DNA from 4 places in the Mesorhizobium sp. L2C066B000 genome. Region 3 is predicted to be linked to each of the others. Evidence: predicted binding sites of a transcription regulator. Region 3 holds the regulator's gene; each other region holds the start of a gene.
The links. Region 3 encodes LexA, which represses DNA repair genes until DNA is damaged. Its sites were predicted from a motif close to TGTTCNNNNTGTGTTCNG; they were not measured.
Positions count from the first base shown of each region.

Region 1: a site for LexA is predicted at 1,286-1,303, ahead of uvrA (excinuclease ABC subunit UvrA). Genes of this name have one in related genera too.
Region 2: a site for LexA is predicted at 1,629-1,646, ahead of X733_RS142015 (putative DNA modification/repair radical SAM protein). Genes of this name have one in related genera too.
Region 4: a site for LexA is predicted at 1,648-1,665, ahead of X733_RS155355 (metallopeptidase family protein). Genes of this name have one in related genera too.

Region 1 is NZ_AYWZ01000017.1:52,333-55,963, reverse strand. Features, by position in the region: gene uvrA (excinuclease ABC subunit UvrA) at 1-1,136, opposite strand, end outside; gene X733_RS140480 (hypothetical protein) at 1,919-2,140, opposite strand; gene X733_RS140485 (ATP-dependent Clp protease proteolytic subunit) at 2,287-2,895, opposite strand; gene X733_RS140490 (SRPBCC domain-containing protein) at 2,925-3,392, opposite strand; gene X733_RS140495 (metalloregulator ArsR/SmtB family transcription factor) at 3,389-3,631, opposite strand, start outside.
Region 2 is NZ_AYWZ01000015.1:28,808-32,438, forward strand. Features, by position in the region: gene X733_RS142020 (UdgX family uracil-DNA binding protein) at 1-389, opposite strand, end outside; gene X733_RS142015 (putative DNA modification/repair radical SAM protein) at 392-1,627, opposite strand; gene X733_RS142010 (glutamine synthetase family protein) at 1,747-3,132, opposite strand; gene X733_RS142005 (aspartate aminotransferase family protein) at 3,168-3,631, opposite strand, start outside.
Region 3 is NZ_AYWZ01000019.1:80,179-83,809, reverse strand. Features, by position in the region: gene X733_RS139470 (GntR family transcriptional regulator) at 1-725, shown strand, start outside; gene lexA (transcriptional repressor LexA) at 931-1,713, shown strand; gene X733_RS139480 (ComEC/Rec2 family competence protein) at 1,707-3,631, opposite strand, start outside.
Region 4 is NZ_AYWZ01000002.1:371,429-375,059, forward strand. Features, by position in the region: gene X733_RS155365 (CoA ester lyase) at 1-602, shown strand, start outside; gene X733_RS155360 (DUF1737 domain-containing protein) at 666-872, shown strand; gene X733_RS155355 (metallopeptidase family protein) at 1,036-1,458, opposite strand; gene X733_RS1000000170690 (hypothetical protein) at 1,688-2,740, shown strand; gene X733_RS155350 (DUF6504 family protein) at 2,682-3,631, shown strand, end outside.

The DNA.
Region 1 (3,631 bases), on a different contig from region 3:
AAGGTGACCTCGCGCTCGCCGGTGCCGCGCAGGACGGCTTCCTTGGCCTCTTCGGTCAGGTCTTTGAACTTGTCGCCGAGCTTGAAGCCGTATGCCTTGCCCAGCGCTTCCAGCGTCTGCGCATAATAGGGCGAGGTCGATTTCGCCCACGGGCTGACGGCGCCGTCGCGCAGCGAGACGTTTTCGTCCGGCACGATCAGGCTGGCGTCGATGGCGCGCTGATTGCCGAGGCCGTCGCAGGTCGGGCAGGCGCCGAACGGGTTGTTGAACGAGAACAGCCTGGGCTCGATCTCCGGAATGGTGAAGCCGGAAACCGGGCAGGCGAATTTTTCCGAGAACAGGATGCGCTCATGCGTCTCGTTCTTCGATTTGTTGACCGAGTCCTCGCCGGTCTGGCTGGCGTCGAGCGGCCGGTCGGCGAACTCGGCCACCGCCAGCCCTTCGGCGAGCTTCAGCGCCGTTTCGATGGAATCGGCAAGCCGTGTCGCCAGGTCGCCGCGCACGACGATGCGGTCGACGACGACGTCGATGTCGTGCTTGTACTTCTTGTCCAACGCCGGCACATCGGCGATCTCATAGAAGACGCCGTCGACCTTGACGCGCTGAAAGCCCTTCTTCTGCAGCTCCAGCAGTTCCTTGCGATACTCACCCTTACGGCCGCGCACGATCGGCGCCAGCAGGAAAAGGCGCGTGCCTTCCTCGACCGCCAGCACCCGGTCGACCATCTGTGAAACCGTCTGGCTCTCGATCGGCAGGCCGGTCGCCGGCGAATAGGGGATGCCGACGCGCGCGAACAGCAAGCGCATGTAGTCGTAGATCTCGGTGACGGTGCCGACCGTCGAACGCGGGTTCTTCGACGTGGTCTTCTGCTCGATCGAGATGGCCGGCGACAGGCCGTCGATCTGGTCGACATCCGGCTTCTGCATCATTTCGAGGAACTGGCGCGCATAAGCCGACAGGCTCTCGACGTAACGGCGCTGGCCCTCGGCATAGATGGTGTCGAAAGCAAGCGACGATTTGCCGGAGCCCGACAGGCCGGTCATGACGATCAGGCTGTCACGCGGCAGGTCGAGATCGACATTCTTTAGGTTGTGTTCGCGTGCCCCGCGAATGGAAAGGTATTTATGGTCGGCCATCGCCGGTCGCCGCCTCAGGTCTGGTGTCAGTGGGATCGGCGGGTTTTCCCGGCCATTCCCTATGTAGGTATTTTTGCCGCCACGTCGAGAGACGCCACACTTCTCGACCAAAGCCGTTTAACCGTCTTTCGCGCGAACGGGCAAGCGGAAAGAACAAAGACCGAACACGCTCCTGACAACGCTGTGCAGAAACTGACAAGGGTGTTTCAGAAACTGACCCTGACGTAAGCTCCCGACGATCACATTTTCCGTAACCGGCTATTCAAGGTTGACGCCGTCGAATCAGGGGCGCACTCTGCCGGAGTCAACGGAGCCGGCCGTCTTTGATGGCCTCGCCGCCCATAGCGGCCTGCGAGACGCCGCAGGTTTTTGCGATTTGTGCTTCGGATTGACACCAGTCGCAACGGACATAGGAGCGGAGCATGACGCCACCGGATAGTCCCTTGAGGCTCCACCTGCTAGTGGAGCCGCGGCGGGCATAAGTGCCAGGTAGTTTCAAGGCATTGGAGTGTATGCGTCCAAACGAACGCATCGCGTCAGTCCAACAAACCACCAGACAAACCGTGACCTGCCGAATCCCACAAAAATCAGAGACGGCTAGTCGGATCGTCGGCTGAATGCCGCGAAGCATCCGAAATCAAAGTCGGTATAACACTACCGGCAGTTTGGATTTGGAATCCAAAAAAAGCCCCGACCGTTAGCGGAAGCAACGGCGGGGCTGTTCTTTTGCGAGGAAGTCGTCGGCGCAGGCTTTCTCTCCCGTATAGTAGCTGGGAGAAGGGCTACCGGCGCGGCGCCTTGATCCCACCCGTGCCGACATCGACAGTGATGCTGCCGGAAATCCTGACATCGGTGTCGCCGATCTTGAACGTGCCGTTCTCGCCGGCAGACAGCGCGTCGTCCGGCTCCGGCTGCGGCGCGGGCTTGGCGATGCGGTAGTCGCCGGTCACGCCGGGCAGGGCGCCTTTCCGCGACGTGCTGGTGCTGCCCCCGGCAAAGGCCATGCTCGATGTCGCCGCCGTGATGGCAAAGGCTATGGTCAGTCTGTTCAGGTGGTAGCGCATGGCAAGACTATAGTGCCGCGCTCAAGGCGAGGCCAGACCAGCGGCGTTGAAATTGAGGGAACACCGGCCTGCATTCAATCCGCCGATCAGGCCGCTGCCTGCTTGCGGGTGTCGAAGACGTGGTCGACGAGGCCCCAGTCCTTGGCCTCCTTCGCGGTCATGAAGAAATCGCGGTCGAGCGTGCGTTCGACATCTTCGTGGGTGCGGCCGCAATGGTGAGCGTAGAGGTCGGCCATGTGCCGCTTGGTGCGCAAAATGCCTTCGGCGTGACGCTGGATGTCGGAGGCCTGGCCCTGGAAGCCGCCCAAAGGCTGATGCAGCACGATGCTGGCATTGGGCAGCGCGATGCGCCGCCCCGGCGTTCCCGCCATCAGCAGGAAGGAGGCCATCGACGCGGCAAAGCCCATGCACACGGTCGACACCGGGCAGCTGACATATTGCATCGTGTCGTAGATGGCGAAACCGCTGGTCACCACGCCGCCCGGCGAGTTGATGTAGAGCGAGATCTCCTTGTCGGGATTGTCCGATTCCAGCGACAGGAGCTGGGCGCAGACCAGCGCCGACATGCCGTCATTGATCTCGCCATTGACGAAGATGATGCGCTCGCGCAGCAGCCGCGAGAAAATGTCGAAGGCGCGTTCGCCGCGGCTCGATTGCTCGATCACCATCGGCACCAGATTGGCAAAGCCGCTCATCTCATTGTCTCCGTTTTGATTTTTCCGGTTCAGGCGGCGCGCAGCAACAGGCGTGGCGCGTTGGCGGCGACAGGCCGCTTGGGCTTGTATGCGCGCAGCCAGAGCCGGCAGCCGGCGCCGGCCATCGCGACCGCAGGCGTCAGGACAAACCCGTCGTGGACGATGCGCAGATGCGTGCCGCCGGAAACGGTGCGGGCGAGTGTGAAGGTGACGATGCTCCCCAGCTCCTCGCGGTCGGCGTCGCCGGAACGCTCGCGCCAGGAATAGCGCAGCAGGCGCCCCGGTTCGGCATCGAGCACTTCGCACTCGATCGGCTTCTCAGGCCCGGCAAAGGCAAAGCGGCTGCCGGTTTCCGGATTGATGTCGTTCGGCATCATCCATTCCGCCAAGAGGTCCGGCACGGTCAGTGCCCGCCACACTTTTTCCGGTGCGTCCGGCAGATCGCATTCGAAGGCGAGGGCATCTTTGGCGGTCTGCGTCTGCTTTTCGTCGGTCATTGGTCCATGTCCTTCAAAACGACCTTCAGTCTTTCGATGCGCTCCGGCCAGAATGCGCGGTAGCGTTCGATCCAGCCGAGCAGCGGCTCGAGCCCTTGCGGATCGGCGCGATAGTAGGCGTTGCGGCCGGCGCGTCTTTCGCTGACTAGGCCTGCGCCGCGCAGCACGGCAAGGTGCTGCGACACCGCCGGCTGCGACACGCTCATGCCGGTGCGCAACTCCGACACGCTCATCTCGCC
Region 2 (3,631 bases), on a different contig from region 3:
TGCATCTTATGGCTGTCGCGCCGCACCGCCTTTTCCATGGCTTCGAGCCGCCTGGTGTCGGGATCGGATGCGATCGCCAGCAGTTTCGGCTCGGTGCGCAGGCGCCAAAGCATCCGGTAGAGAAAGGCAAACCGGCCGGGGTCGGAGTGGCAGAAGGCGGTTTCTGCATGGGCGATGAACTCGCGCGGGACGGTAAGCTGCGCGCCCTCTGGCACCGCCGGCAAGGCATCTTGAGGATCATTGGCGTCGGACCCGACACCCCAACTAATATCCTCAGGCCGGACCTCATTCAGCGCCAGACGCCGTGCCGCATCGCGCCAACCGGCGAAATCGGTCTGGCTCGCTAGCCGGACAGTGTATCGGGCAAGGTCGAGCTGAGCCGGCTGCATGGTCAAAACAGCGACAGTTGTTCGCAGGACTTTACGATCGTGTCGCGCAGGCCTGTCTTGTCGGTGAGTCCGCCCGGCGACCAGCCTTCGGCGATGATGAAGGGCCTCAGCTTGGCGATCGAATGGCAGATCCGTCCGACATCTTCCAGCCGCATGCGTCGGTGGCGGCGGGTTTCAAGGATCTTCGCCACCACCTTGGTGCCCAGACCCGGAACCCGCAGCAGCGCTTCGCGGTCGGCGCGGTTGATGTCGACGGGAAACCTCGCCCGATTGCGCAAAGCCCAGGCGAGCTTGGGGTCAATGGCGAGATCGAGCATGCCGTCGCTGCTGCCGGCGAGGATTTCCGGCTGCGAAAAGCCGTAGAAACGCATCAGCCAGTCGGCCTGATAGAGCCGGTGCTCGCGCATCAGCGGCGGTTTTTGCAGCGGCAGCGACGATGACGAATCCGGGATCGGGCTGAAGGCGGAATAATAGACGCGCCGCAGGTGATAGCTGCCATAGAGCCGCGCGCTGGTGTGCAAAATGCCGTCGTCGGATGTTTTGTCGGCGCCGACAATCATCTGCGTCGACTGACCTCCGGGCGCAAAGCGTTCGCGCTTCTTGGTCCTCAGCGTCGGCTCGGCTTTTTCCTCCATCTTCCGGCGCAGGTTCGCCATGGAAAGCCGGATCGTTTCCGGCTTCTTCTCCGGCGCCAGTTTCTTGACGCCCTCATCGGTCGGCAGTTCGACGTTGATAGACAGCCGATCGGCGTAGAGCCCGGCCTGCTCGACCAGTTCGGCCGAGCTTTCCGGAATGGTCTTCAGATGAATATAGCCGGAGAATTTTTCGTCCAGCCGCAGCCGCCGCGCCACTTCCACCATTTCGGCCATGGTCTCGTCCGGGGAGCGGATGACTCCTGAGGACAGGAAGAGGCCCTCGATGTAGTTGCGCCGGTAGAAATCCATGGTCAGCTTCACCACCTCGTCGATGCTAAAGCGGGCGCGGCGCACATTCGATGACGAGCGGTTGATGCAGTAGCTGCAATCGTAAATGCAGAAATTGGTGAGCAGGATTTTCAGGAGCGAAATGCAGCGGCCATCCGGCGCATAGGAATGGCAGATGCCCATGCCTTCTGTGGAGCCGATACCGCCGGATTGGAGCGAATCCTTCTTCGCCGAGCCGGACGAGGCGCAGGAAGCATCGTATTTGGCGGCGTCAGACAGGATTGCCAGCTTTTCACGGACGGTGGGTGCGCTCATCCGTTCATGATATGTTCTTGAAGGCTGCAGCGCCACGTCATTTGATGCAGGCGGCGAAAAAGTAATCGCCGCCTGATCGTCGGGCTAGCAGGACGACTGCCCGAGTTCCAGGCGGTCTCTCAGACCTCGTGGAGGTAGAGGTGGTAATCCAGCTCGCTGACGGTGCGGGCGACGCGCAGATACTCCGACTGCTTGATCGCCACGAAGGTGCGATGCAGATCCTCGCCAAGCGCCTCTTTCAGGAAGCTCGATGCCCGCGCCGCCTCGATCGCAGCGCGCCAGTCGACCGGCATGGTCGTGCGCGTGATGGCGGCTTCATAGCCATTCCCAGTGGTTTCGGGGCCGGGGTCGAGGCGTTCATCCAGACCCTTGATGATGCCGGCCAGCACCGTTGCCGCGATCAGGTAGGGATTGGCGTCGACACCCGACGGCCGGTGCTCGATGCGCCGGTTCTTGGCGTCGCCCGCCGGGATGCGCAGCGCCACCGAACGGTTGTTGACGCCCCAGGTCGGCGCCACCGGCGCATAGGACTGCGAGACGAAGCGCCGCCAGGAATTGGCGTGCGGCGCAAACACCAGCATCGATTCGGCCATGGTCTGGATCAGCCCGCCGAGCCCCTGCAGCAGCGGCAGCGACCAGCTTTCGCCGCCAGCCTCGGCAAAAACGTTGCGGCCGTTCTTGTCCTGCAACGAAACATGGAAATGCATGCCGGAGCCGGCGTATTTTTCGATCGGCTTGGCCATGAAGCAGGCGGTGACACCATGGCGGCGCGCCTGCGCCCGCACCAGCCGCTTCAACATGACGAGGTCGTCGGCCGCCCGCATGACATCCTTGCGATAGTTCAGCGTCAGCTCGTACTGGCCGGGCGCGTATTCGGAAATCACCGTTTCGGCCGGAATGCCTTGCGCCTTAGCCGCGGCATAGATGTCGGAAAACAGCGGCTCCATGCCGTGCAGATGGTCGACGGAATAGACTTCCGTCTTGGCCGAGCGGCGGCCGTCGAGCACGGCGTCCGCCGGCTTTACCTTGCCGTCGGCGTCACGCTCATTGGCAAGCAGGAAAAATTCGAGTTCGAAGGCGCCGGCGGGATAGAGGCCCTTGGCCGCCAAGATGTCGACCTGCCTGGCCAGCGCCAGCCGTGGGTCCGACGACATAGGCTGTCCCTCGAGATGGTACATCGCCATCAGCAACTGGCCGCGCGGCGGGTTCGTGCCGTAAAGCGGCACCAGGGTGCCGGGGATCGGCCAGGCCCTGAGGTCGCCATCGCCGGTCGTCCAGATCAGCCCGGTTTCGTGAACATCCTCGCCGGTGATGTCGAGGCCGAGGATCGAGATCGGCATGTGGCGGCCGCCCTCGAAGATGCTTTTCAGCTCATGCCGGCGCACGATCTTGCCGCGGCCGACCCCGTTGGCGTCGGTCAAGACGATATCGAAGGCTTCGATTTCGGGATGGGCGTCGAGAAAGGCTTGCGCCTCGGCGGGCGTCGAGCCCGAAGGTGAAGTCATGATTAGTGTACTCGAGTTTGGCTTGGCAGCTTGTCTCATGCCGTCAGCCTTGCCGCAACCGTGGCGAAGGCGGTGATCAGCCGGTTGACCTGGGCGCCGGTGGTGGCCGGTGAGATCAGCATCATGTTGTGAAAGGGCGCGATCAGCACGCCCTGGTTGACCAGCGCGACATGGATAGCCGCCTCAAGCTCCGGCGCATGGGCAGTCTCGGCTTCGGCGCCGTTCCTGAGCGGGCCAGGGGCGCAGATGAACTCGACGCGGGCGCCGACGCGGGCGACATGCCAGGGCAGATTGTAGCGATCGATGACGCCGGTCAGCCCGGCATCGAGCCGCAGGGCGAGGCGATCCATCCGGGCATAATTCTCCTGCGTCATCACCTCTTCGAGCGTTGCGCGCATGGCTGCGAACTGCAGCGGGTTCGCCGACAGCGTCGTGCCCATGCCGGAATAGCCCGGCTCCTTGGTTCGGTTGTAGTCGGCATAGCGCGAGGCGACCTCGT
Region 3 (3,631 bases):
ATCGCCTGCTCAGGCGCGATATTCTTGCGACCCGGCTGGCGCCTGCCGCGCCGTTGAAGCTGAGCACGCTGCGCAACACCTACGGCATCGGCTGGACGCCGTTGCGCGAGGCGCTGTCGCGGCTGGAGGCGGAACGGCTTGTGACCGCCATCAGCAACCGCGGGTTTGCGGTCGCTCCCGTCTCTCGGGCGGAGCTCGAGGATTTGGCGCGTGCGCGGCTCGTGGTCGAACTGCCCCTGCTGGTGGAATCGGTCGAGAAGGGCGACCGCGAGTGGGAAGACGCGGTCGTTGCCGCCCACTATCGTCTCTCACGGTGCGGGTCTGTTCTCGACGATCCATCGGATGATGCGGTCGACGCGTGGTACGAAAAACACGATGCCTTCCATGCGGCGCTGCTCAGTGCCGCGACATCCAGCTGGCTGCTGCGCTTCAATGCAACGATTTCCGACCAATTGCATCGCCATCACCGCTTTCTGGGTCTGGCCCCCACGCTGCGCGCCGCCGCCGGCCGCACGGATGGGCACCGGAAGGCCGTGGCGGCCCTGCGCGACGCCGTGGCGATCGAACACCATACCGCCCTGATGGAAGCGGCCCTCGATCGCGACGTCGAACGTGCGAAAACTCTGATGACCGCTCACATCGGCTCCACGCTGCAGGTCTATGCCCAGAGCGAACCCGGCGCGGATGCTGCGCAGCCCCGTCCGAAAGGGAAGCGGCGATCGTAACCGACGACGCAGGGCACTTTGTCTTCGTTTCACCCCGTTGCTGGCAACTGGGCGCAGGCGGCGCTCGCAGCGCCGAACGTTACGCTGAACATAACGTCAACACATTCATTAAACTTTAAAAGGTTGCGGAACACAACTGGAACAGATAGTGTTTGTTCTGGGTTTGTTTTTTCCGATTCTGGTTTCAGAACCCTTGGGGGCCGCGATGCTGACGCGCAAACAACATGAGCTTCTGATGTTCATCCATGAACGCCTGAAGGAGAGCGGAATCCCGCCGTCCTTCGACGAGATGAAGGAAGCGCTCGACCTCGCCTCCAAGTCCGGCATCCACCGACTGATCACAGCGCTTGAGGAGCGCGGTTTCATTCGCCGGCTGCCGAACCGGGCGCGCGCGCTGGAAGTGCTGCGGCTACCCGACTCGATCGCACCAGGCCTCAACGCGGCGAGGAAGTTTTCGCCGAGCGTCATTCAGGGCAGTCTTGGTCAAGCCGGCCAAGGGCAAGGCGGCCAGGGACAAGGCGGGATGGGCCAAGGCGGTCTCGGCCGCCAGATCAAGCCGGGCTCGCCGTCGCGTTCGATGTCTGCCGGCAATGACGATGCCGTTTCCTCGATTTCAATCCCGGTGATGGGACGCATCGCCGCCGGCGTGCCGATCGACGCCATCCAGCATCAGACCCATTCGATCTCGGTGCCGCCCGACATGATCATGGGCGGCGAACACTACGCGCTCGAGGTCAAGGGCGATTCGATGATCGAGGCCGGCATTTTCGATGGCGACACGGTCATCATCCGCAATGCCGACACAGCCAGCCCCGGCGAGATCGTGGTGGCGCTGGTCGACGATGAGGAAGCGACCCTGAAACGCTTCCGCCGCAAGGGCGCCTCGATCGCCCTGGAAGCCGCCAACCCGGCCTACGAGACCCGCATTTTTGGACCGGACAGGGTGAAGGTGCAGGGCAAGCTTGTCGGATTGATCCGGCGCTACTGAGCCGGCTTGGGTTTGTACTTTTCACGCTGGTTGTAAGGCGGCAGGCCGCGCGCTTCGCGGGAGAAGCGGCGCTGCTCGTGCCAGGGGCGATACGGCTTGTCGACGGCGAAGCGGATGGTTGGCGCTGCAGCTGCCGATTGCGGATCGAAGAAGACGGCGGCGCTGCCGTCGCGGGCCAGCTGTTTCTTCGTCACGACCAGCACCAGCGGGTCGCGGCACGGATTGTAGGCCGTGGCGTCATCGATGACGATCAGGCTAGCGAAGGCACAGGCCGGCCGCGCCGTCTTGCGGTCTTTGGCAAGGGCTACAATGGCTCCGGAAGGGTGTCGGGCGATACAGAGATCGCCCATGCAATAGAAGGGCGACCCGGGCGGCAGATCGAGCGGATCGAGATCGAACCGCGTATCTGTTGCCTCGAAAATCTCGGGCGGGATAATGGTTTCGGCCCGCAGCGCCCGTTTCCAATTGTCCGTGGTGAATTCGTTGGAGCCTTCGCGGTTGAGGGCGAGTTCGCCGCCACCGATCGGCATGGCCACCAGATGCGCATCCTCGGATATGAGCACGTCGGGCGTAAGCACCTGCGGCACCGTCAACAGGCCGGCCAGCGCGAAAGGCACGGCCGCCAGCCTGAGCCAGGTGGTGGCCATGGTGGCGATGACGAGGGCGACCGCCACCAACAGCACCGAGCGGATGGAGATCAGCCCGACGGCGTCGACCGGCGAGCGCTCGGAAATCCAGGCCGATATAGCGATCATCGCCATCAGACCCTTGCCCATCACATAGAGGAACGGCCCGTCGGCGCCGAACGGCATCGCCAGTGCGCTGAGCACGGCAAAGGGCATGACGATCAACGAAACAATCGGCATCACGGCCAGATTGGCGATCAGGCTGAGCGGCGACACACGCTGAAAATGCCAAATGGCGAACAGCAAGGTTGCACTGCCGGCGATGATCGAGGTCATGGCGAGGCCGCCCATGGCCAGCGCGAATTTTCGCGACAGGAAGCCGACGAAGGAGCGCTTTGCCGGCGGCGTTCTCACCTTGTCGGCGCGGTAATCGGCCCAGCCGGCATAGGCGCCGACAAGGGCGGCGGTGGCGGCAAACGACATCTGGAAGCTGGGACCGACCACCTCGTGCGGCGACACCAGGATGACGGCAATGGCGGAGATCGCCAGATTGCGCATGGTGAGTGCGGCGCGATCAAACAGCACGGCGACAAGCATGACCGCCAGCATGATGAAGCTGCGCTCGGCGGCAACCACGACGCCTGAAATAACGAGATAGGCGGCGATCGAGACAAGCGCTGCCGCGGCCGCATATTTCTTCACCGGCCGGCGCGATGAGAAATCGGGAAACAGCGCAAAGGCGCCACGCAGCAACGCCATGATGGTGCCGGCAACCAGCGCCATGTGCAGGCCGGAGATGGAGATGATGTGGTAGATGCCGGTGCGCCGCATCGCTTCGTTGACCTCGTCCGGGATGCCGGCGCGCACCCCGACAATCAACGCCGCGGCAATCTCGCCTTCGGCGCCGCCGATCTTGCCCCTGATATGGTCGGCAATGTTTTCGCGCGCGTTCTCGATTGCCGAGGAGAGCCGCGCGGCCAGCGGCGGCGGTCCCTGCGTAGCAATGGTTTTCGGATTGCCGAGAAAGAAGCCGCTGCCGCCGATACCGGTGAAATAGCTGTCGAAGGAGAAATCGTAGCTCTCCGGCCGCACCGGACCGGTCGGCGGCAACAGCCTGGCATAGCCGGTGATCAGGGAGCCGGCGGTCATATCGGCGGGAACGGTCCGCGCCGAGAGCCTGACCCGCTTCGGGGCGTAGCGCAACTCGGGGTAAGCGGTCGAAACCACGTCAAGCGTCAGCCTGATGCGCCCGCTCTCCATCTGTTCGAGACTGACGACGCGGCCGGTCAGCC
Region 4 (3,631 bases), on a different contig from region 3:
GCATCCTGTTGTCCAAGGTCGCCACGCCGCGCGATATCCTCGAAGTCGGCGACGTGCTCGACGACAATTTTGCCCCCGACAGCGTCAAGCTCTGGGCGATGATCGAGACGCCCAAGGCCATGCTCAACATCGGCGCCATTGCCGAACTCGGCCGCGACCCGGCCTCGCGCCTAGCTTGTTTCGTTGCCGGAACGAACGATCTGGTCAAGGAAACCGGCATTCTGGCGACGCCTGATCGGCGCTACCTCGTGCCTTGGCTGATGCAGATGGTGCTGGCGGCGCGAGCCGGCGGCATCGACATACTCGACGGCGTCTCCAACGATTTTCGCGACCTCGACGCGTTTGCGCGCGAATGCACGGAAGCCGCCGCCATGGGGTTCGACGGCAAGACGCTGATCCACCCCGCCCAGATCGAAACCGCCAACCGCGCCTTTGCGCCCGCGCCCGAAGCCTTGGCCGAGGCGCACGCGGTGAAAGAGGCTTTCGCCTTGCCCGAAAATGCCGGCAAGGGCGTGATTGCGCTGGATGGCAGGATGGTCGAACGGCTGCACCTGGTGCAAGCCGAAAAACTGCTGGCGAAGGCCGCCGCCATCGGCGCATGATTGCCTAAGCCGGCTTCGGAATATCCCGCCCTACAAGACAGAACTTACGACAGGACCTGACCCATGAGACTCTACCGCTTTCTGTCCGCCCCCGATGATTCCACCTTCTGTCACAAGGTAACCGCGGCGCTGAACAAGGGCTGGCATTTGTACGGCTCGCCGACCTACGCCTATGACAAGAAGACCAAATCGATGCGCTGCGGCCAGGCGGTGGTGAAGGATATCGACGGCCAGGAATACGGGCCGGATACCAAGCTGAGCGACTGGTAGGCTTTGCCAGGCACGGACGCAGGCTGTGTCGAGATTCAGGTCAGGCCGAGCCGAGAACAGTGGTTTCCGAGAACCGGAGCGGAGCGTACTTAAAGTACGCGAGCACCGGAAGCGCAGGAAGCTGCCGTTCGCAGGCCGGCTTCACCTGAATATCGGCGCAGCCTCACTCCGCCGCCTCTTCGATTTTCTCCATATCATCATCCGACAGGCCGAAATGGTGGCCGATCTCGTGGATCAGCACGTGGGTGACGATGTCGCCCAGCGTCTCTTCGTTCTCGGCCCAGTAGTCGAGGATGGCGCGGCGGTAGAGGGTGATGCGGTTCGGGCCTTCGCCGGTCTGCGGGTTCCAGCGCTCGGCGATGCCGCGGCCCTCGAACAGGCCGAGCAGGTCGAACGGCGTCTCCAGCGACAGATCGTCCATGATCTCGTCGGTCGGGAATTCGGCGATCATGATGACGATCTCGCCGGTCAGCTTGCGAAAATCGTCGGGCAGATGTGCGTACGCCTCCAGCGCCAGAAACTCGATCTCCTCGATCGAAGGCGAGAGTTCATCGTGCCAGGTGCGGGTCTTGTAGATGCGGGCCATGCTTTGTCCTTTGATCCCGGCATATAGGCTTTCCCTCCGGACTCGGCAAATGGACGGGTACCTGGCCAATGACTGTTTCTTTGCGCCGAATGGCTGCGACCAAAGTCCAAGGTTGGCCTCGCCACCTTTGATCAAGGAATAAATTCCTTCTGACTCCGCTTGACTCTTCCGGCACCCTCTGGAATCTATAGGAACATAACAGGAACAATTGTGAGAGAAATTGACCGTCATGGCGACATCAGCCGTGGCGCGGGAGACTGTTTTTGCCCTGCGCCGCCAGATCGCGAAGATCGAGGGAACGCTGCCCGAGCGCCTGGCCGCGCCGGCTGGCGAGGGGCTGCGCGCGGGTCCTGGCGGCGGTCTCGACGCCGCGCCTGAACCCGATGCCGATGTCACCATCATCCGGCGCGGGCTTGCCGTGGCTTCGCCGGATGCTTTCCTGGCCACCGGCGTCGAGCGCCTCGATGCGGCGCTGAGCGGCGGCCTTCCGAAAGCCGCCTTGAGCGAAATCCATGGCCTTGAGACCCGCAATGCCGGGGCCGTCGCCGGTTTTGTGCTGTCGCTTGTCAGCCTGATCCTCAAGGGCCAGCCCTTGCCCGTGCTGTGGATCGGCACATCGGAGATTTTTCGCGAGGCCGGCTTTCCCTATGCCAGGGGATTGCAGGGCATGTTCGGTCTCGCACCGGAGCAATTGCTGTTTTCCGAGGCGCCGAAACTCACCGATGCGCTGTGGGTAGCCGAGGAGGCCGCGAAGATGACGGCGCTCGCCGCAATCATCCTCGAAATCCGTGGCAGCCCGCAGCGGCTCGACCTCACCGCGACGCGCCGGCTGCACGCGCGCGCCCAAAACGCCGGCCGGCCGGTGTTCCTGCTGCGCCAGGCTGGCGAAGCCGAGCCGACCGCCGCCCCGGTGCGCCTCATCGTGTCGGCTGCACCAGCGGCGAGCCGCCGGACGATCGCCGGGTCGCTCGCCGGCTCGATCGGCCGGCCTGCCTTCACCGTCAGCATCGGCAAGAGCCGCACCGCTCTGCCTGGACAATTCACACTGGAGTGGAACCCCGATGAACACGCATTCGAAGAAAGAAAGCCCCGCGAAAAACGGGCAGAGAATTCTGTCGCTGTGGTTCCCGCATCTGGCGGCAGAACGGATCCTGCGCCAGCGCCTGGGACGGTCGTGGCGTTCCCGGCCTTCGGATCATCTGCCGCCATCTCACCCACCGCTCGTGATCAGCCATCGCGACCGCAACGCCCAGCGCATATCGGCCCTCGACGAGCGGGCTGAGGCGCTGCATCTGAAGCCTGGCATGGGCATTGCCGACGCCCGTGCCATGCATCCCTCGATCGACATTGTCGAGGCCGATCCGGAGGCCGACCGCCGGCTGCTCGAAGGCCTCGCCGACTGGTGCGACCGCTATACGCCGCTGGTGGCGCTTGACGGCGTCGACGGGCTTTATCTCGACGTCACCGGCTGTACCCACCTGTTCGGCGGCGAGCGCGCCATGCTGGACGACATCCTTGCGCGGTTTTTCCAGCAGGGTTTCGATGTCCGCGCCGGGTTGGCCGCGACGCCGGGTGCAGCCTGGGCGGCAGCGCGCTTTTGCGGCGACCGCATCGTTGTCTCCGGCGAGGAAGAAGCGCTGCTCGCCCCCTTGCCGCTGGCCGCACTGCGCATCGAGGCCGATATCCGCGCCAGCCTGGAAAGCGTCGGTCTGCGCACCGCCGGCGCGGTCATGGCAGCGCCGCGCGCGCCGCTCGCCCGCCGTTTCGGCGCGACCTTGCTGTTGCGTCTTGACCAGGCGCTCGGCCGCCTCGACGAGGCGGTATCGCCGCGCCTGCCGGTGGCCTCGCTTTCGGTCGAACGCCACCTGGCCGAGCCGGTCGTGCTGACCGCCGAGATCGAACGGCTGGTGCTCTTGCTGGCGGTGACGCTGAAGGCCGATCTCGAACGCCGCGGCGAGGGCGCAAGGATGCTGGCGCTGCTGTTGTTTCGCGTCGACGGCGCCGTCAGCCGCATCGCTGTCGGCACCTCGCGTCCGCTGCGCGAACCGAAGCTGATCCAGCGCCTTTTCCATGAGCGGCTGGCCGCGCTCGAACAGGACATCGATGCCGGCTACGGCTTCGACCTGGTTCGGCTTTCGGTGCTGGCGGCCGCCGGCTTCGACATGCAGCAGGC